DNA from 2 places in the Streptomyces sp. NPDC059534 genome. Region 1 is predicted to be linked to the other one. Evidence: riboswitches for the same ligand, from Rfam matches in the RefSeq annotation. Region 1 holds a riboswitch; the other holds the start of a gene.

The links. Region 1 has a riboswitch for thiamine pyrophosphate ahead of thiO (glycine oxidase ThiO). Riboswitches for the same ligand answer to the same signal wherever they lie in the genome.
Region 2: linked by a shared signal. The riboswitch ahead of ACFVZH_RS19365 (thiamine ABC transporter substrate binding subunit) and the one ahead of thiO (glycine oxidase ThiO) in region 1 are both predicted to bind thiamine pyrophosphate.

The regions. Positions count from the first base shown of each region.
Region 1 is NZ_JBHWAQ010000002.1:321,684-323,881, forward strand. Features, by position in the region: gene thiS (sulfur carrier protein ThiS) at 1-177, opposite strand, end outside; gene thiO (glycine oxidase ThiO) at 174-1,373, opposite strand; TPP riboswitch at 1,371-1,483, opposite strand; gene ACFVZH_RS03780 (NAD(P)/FAD-dependent oxidoreductase) at 1,566-2,198, shown strand, end outside.
Region 2 is NZ_JBHWAQ010000015.1:101,551-103,748, reverse strand. Features, by position in the region: gene rlmN (23S rRNA (adenine(2503)-C(2))-methyltransferase RlmN) at 1-870, shown strand, start outside; TPP riboswitch at 900-1,010, shown strand; gene ACFVZH_RS19365 (thiamine ABC transporter substrate binding subunit) at 1,083-2,177, shown strand.

The DNA of each region.
Region 1 (2,198 bases):
GACTTCCACCCGGTCGCCGTCGCCGAGCAGGGTCGCCGCCCACTCGCCGCGGGGGACGACCGTCTCGTTGAGGGCGGCGGCGATTCCGGAGCGGGCCGCGGTGAGGGTGGCGACGAGGGCGTCCAGGGAGACGGGGCCGGAGAGCTCGCGGGCCTCTCCGTTCACGGACACGTTCATGCGGGCTGCTCCAGACGTGCGGAGGAGAAACGGCGGGGGGTGAAGGGGCGTGCCTCGTCGGGGAGGGCGCCGGTGGTGAGGACCTCGGCCATGACGTCGCCGGTGACGGGGGTGAGCAGGACCCCGTTGCGGTAGTGGCCGGTGGCGAGGTGGAGGCCGGGCAGGGCGGTGGGCCCGAGCAGCGGGGCGTTGTCCGGCGACGCGGGGCGGAGGCCGGCCCGGGTCTCGGTGAGCGGCAGCTCGGTGAGGCCGGGGACGAGTTCGTGGGCGTCGCGCAGCAGCTCGTACACCCCGCCCGCCGTCACCGTGGTGTCCCAGCCGAGTTCCTCGCTGGTGGCGCCGACGACGAGCTCGCCGTTCTCGCGGGGCACCAGGTAGACGTGGCTGCCGCGGACGACGGCCCGGACGGTCCGGGAGAGGAAGGGGGCGTACGCGGGCGGCACGCGGAGCCGCAGTACCTGCCCTTTCACCGGGCGCACGGGCGGCAGGACGTCGGCGGGGACGCCCGCGAGCCGGCCGCTGAGGCTGCCGGCGGCGAGGACGACCTGGTCGGCCGTCACCTCGTCGCCCCCGGTGAGTACGGCGCCGCGCGCCCGGTCCCGTACGACCGTCAGCCGTTCGGCGAGGGCGCGGTGGAAGACCACGCCGGCCCGTTCGCAGGCGAGGAGGAGCGCGGCGGCGAGCCGGCGCGGGTCGACCTGGTGGTCGCCGTCCACCCGGAGTCCGCCGCGTACCCCGGGGGCGAGCATCGGTTCGAGGCGGCGGCATTCGCGCCCGCTGAGCCACTCGGAGGTGAGTCCGCAGCGGGTCTGGAGGGCGTGGAGTTCGCGGAGGTGGGCGCGGTCGTCGGCGTCGAGGGCGACGGCGAGGGTGCCGCAGGCGCGGTGGCCGACGTCGTGGCCGGGGCCGGTGGCCTCGGCGAGTTCGGCGACGAACGCGGGGTAGCGCTCGGCGGAGGCGAGGTTGAGACCGAGCAGGGTCTCCTCGCCGTAGTGGAGTTCGGTGACGGCGGCGAGCATGCCGGCCGCGACCCGTGCGGCCCCGCCGCCCGGGTCCGGGTCGACGACGGCGGTGCGCAGTCCGCGCTGCGCGGCCCGCCAGGCCGTGACCAGGCCGATGATGCCGCCCCCGACCACGAGGACGTCGGACCCGGAATTGGATGCTCCGTCGCCTCTGAGGACATCGGAAGAACGCATGGGCGTCCAGCCCCTCCCTTCGCCGGCATGACCCGGATCAGGTTCGTACGGTCGGAGGCCGCTCCAGCCTCCCTCTCAGCCCGGTCGTCCGGGCTCCCGCGAGTGCTTTACGCCCGTCAGACTAGCTTCCGCCGTGGAGGGGTCACAGACCCCTCCCTTCCTGATGGTCCGTCAGATACGTAAGGTGGTCGGGTGAGCGAGCAGAAGCAGGCCCAGCAGCGCGTCGTGATCGTGGGTGCGGGGATGGCGGGCGTCCAGACCGCGGTCGCCCTGCGGGAACAGGGCTTCACGGGCCCCGTGACCCTCATCGGGGCCGAACCCCACCAGCCCTACGACCGGCCTCCGCTGTCCAAGGCGATCCTCCTCGGCAAGGCCGAGGACTCGGCCTTCGACGTCGACTTCGAGGAGCTCGGCATCGAACTCCGCCTCGGCCTCGACGTCACCGGCCTGCGCGCCGCCGACCACGAGATCGACACCGAGGCGGGACCGGTCGGGTACGACACCCTGGTGGTCGCCACCGGCGCCCACCCGGTGACCCTGCCCGGCGCCGAGGGCGTCGCGGGCGTCCATCTGCTGCGGACCCTCGACGACGCCGTGCGCCTCGGGCCCGTCCTGGAGCGGCGGCACACCGTCGTGGTCGTCGGTGCCGGCTGGATCGGCGCCGAGTTCGCCACCGCCGCGCGCGAGGCCGGCTGCGCCGTCACCGTCGTCGAGGCGGCCGCCCTCCCCCTCACCGGCGCCCTCCCCGACGAGGTCGCCGCCCCGATGGCCGAGTGGTACGCGGCCAACGGCGCCGAACTCCTCACCCACGCGCGCGTGGACACC
Region 2 (2,198 bases), on a different contig from region 1:
GATCTGATGTCGGTGGTGCGGCACATCTCGTGCGACGACGACACGACCCGCAAGACCCTGTGGCGGCTGCACGACGGCACGCTCGTGGAGTCGGTGCTCATGCGCTACCCGGACCGGGTGACCATGTGCATCTCCTCGCAGGCCGGCTGCGGGATGAACTGCCCGTTCTGCGCGACCGGGCAGGCGGGGCTCGACCGGAACCTGTCGACCGCCGAGATCGTGCACCAGATCGTGGACGGGATGCGGGCCCTGCGGGACGGGGAGGTGCCCGGGGGACCGGCGCGGCTCTCCAACATCGTGTTCATGGGCATGGGCGAGCCGCTCGCCAACTACAAGCGCGTGGTCGGTTCGATCCGACGGCTGACGGACCCGGAGCCGGACGGCCTCGGTCTGTCGCAGCGCGGCATCACCGTCTCGACCGTCGGTCTCGTGCCCGCGATGCTGCGCTTCGCCGACGAGGGCTTCAAGTGCCGGCTCGCGGTCTCGCTGCACGCGCCGGACGACGAGCTGCGCGACACCCTGGTGCCGGTCAACACGCGCTGGAAGGTGCGGGAGGTCCTCGACGCGGCCTGGGAGTACGCGGAGAAGTCCGGGCGCCGGATCTCCATCGAGTACGCCCTGATCCGGGACATCAACGACCAGGCGTGGCGGGGTGACCTGCTCGGCCGGCTGCTCAAGGGCAAGCGGGTGCACGTCAACCTGATCCCGCTGAACCCGACGCCGGGTTCGAAGTGGACGGCGTCGCGTCCGGAGGACGAGAAGGCGTTCGTGGAGGCCATCGCGCGCCACGGGGTGCCGGTGACCGTGCGGGACACCCGCGGTCAGGAGATCGACGGTGCCTGTGGACAGCTCGCGGCCGCCGAACGCTGACCTTGTAGTCTGAGGTCGAACACATCTCCATATTCCGACAGGGGAGCGCCACAGCGCTGAGAGTGCGGTCACCGTAGGACCGCAGACCCTCTGAACCTCGCCCAGGTCATTCTGGGTAGGAAGTTCGGTCGTAACTCAAGCTGTTGCGCCCTGCCCACCTTCGGGTGGGCGGGGCCGCGTCTCTTCCTGGTCACACCCAGGAGGAAAATCCAGTGAGCATCAAGAAGGCCGCCGCCGCAGCGCTCCTCGCGGCGCTCGGCGTCACCAGCCTGGCCGCGTGCGGCACCGACGACGTCCGGGACGCGGCCGGCAAGACCGGCGGGCCCGCGCCCAAGACCGTGACCCTGGTGAGCCACGACTCGTTCAACGCCTCCAAGGAGGTGCTGGCGGCGTTCACCCAGCAGACCGGGTTCACCGTCAAGGTGCTGAAGAGCGGCGACGCCGGCGAGGCCGTCAACAAGGAGATCCTGACCAAGGGCTCCCCGCAGGGTGACGTCTTCTTCGGCGTCGACAACACCCTGCTGTCCCGTGCCCTCGACAACGGGATCTTCGTCCCCTACGAGGCGAAGGGCCTGGACCGGGTCCCGGCCGCGTACCAGCTCGACAAGGAGCACCGGGTCACGCCGATCGACTCCGGTGACATCTGCGTCAACTACGACAAGAAGTACTTCGCCGACAGGAAGCTGGCGCCGCCGGTCACCTTCGACGACCTGGCGAAGCCGGCGTACAAGGACCTGCTGGTCGTGGAGAACCCCGAGCGGTCCTCCCCGGGCCTCGGCTTCCTCCTCGGCACCGCCGCGAAGTACGGCGACGACGGCTGGCAGGACTACTGGAAGAAGCTCAGGGCCAACGGCGTGAAGACCGTCGACAGCTGGGAGCTCGCCTACAACCAGGAGTTCTCCGGCTCGGCCGGCGGCAAGCAGGCCAAGGGCGACCGGCCGCTGGTCGTGTCGTACGCCTCCAGCCCGCCGGTCGAGGTGCTGTACGGCGAGCCGCAGCCGAAGGTGGCGCCCACCGGGGTCTCCACCGGCACCTGCTTCCGGCAGACCGAGTTCGCGGGCCTGCTGAACGGGGCGAAGAACCCCGAGGGCGGCAAGGCGCTCATCGACTTCCTGATCTCCCGGAAGTTCCAGGAGGACATGCCGCTGCAGATGTTCGTGAACCCGGTGGCGAAGGACGCGGCGCTGCCCGAGCTGTTCACGAAGCACGGCGTGGTGGTCGAGAAGCCGGAGACCATGGTGCCCGAGAAGATCGCCGAGAAGCGCGACGCGTGGATCCAGCAGTGGTCGTCGCTCGTCCTGAAGTAAGGCGCGGCATCGAAGCGGATC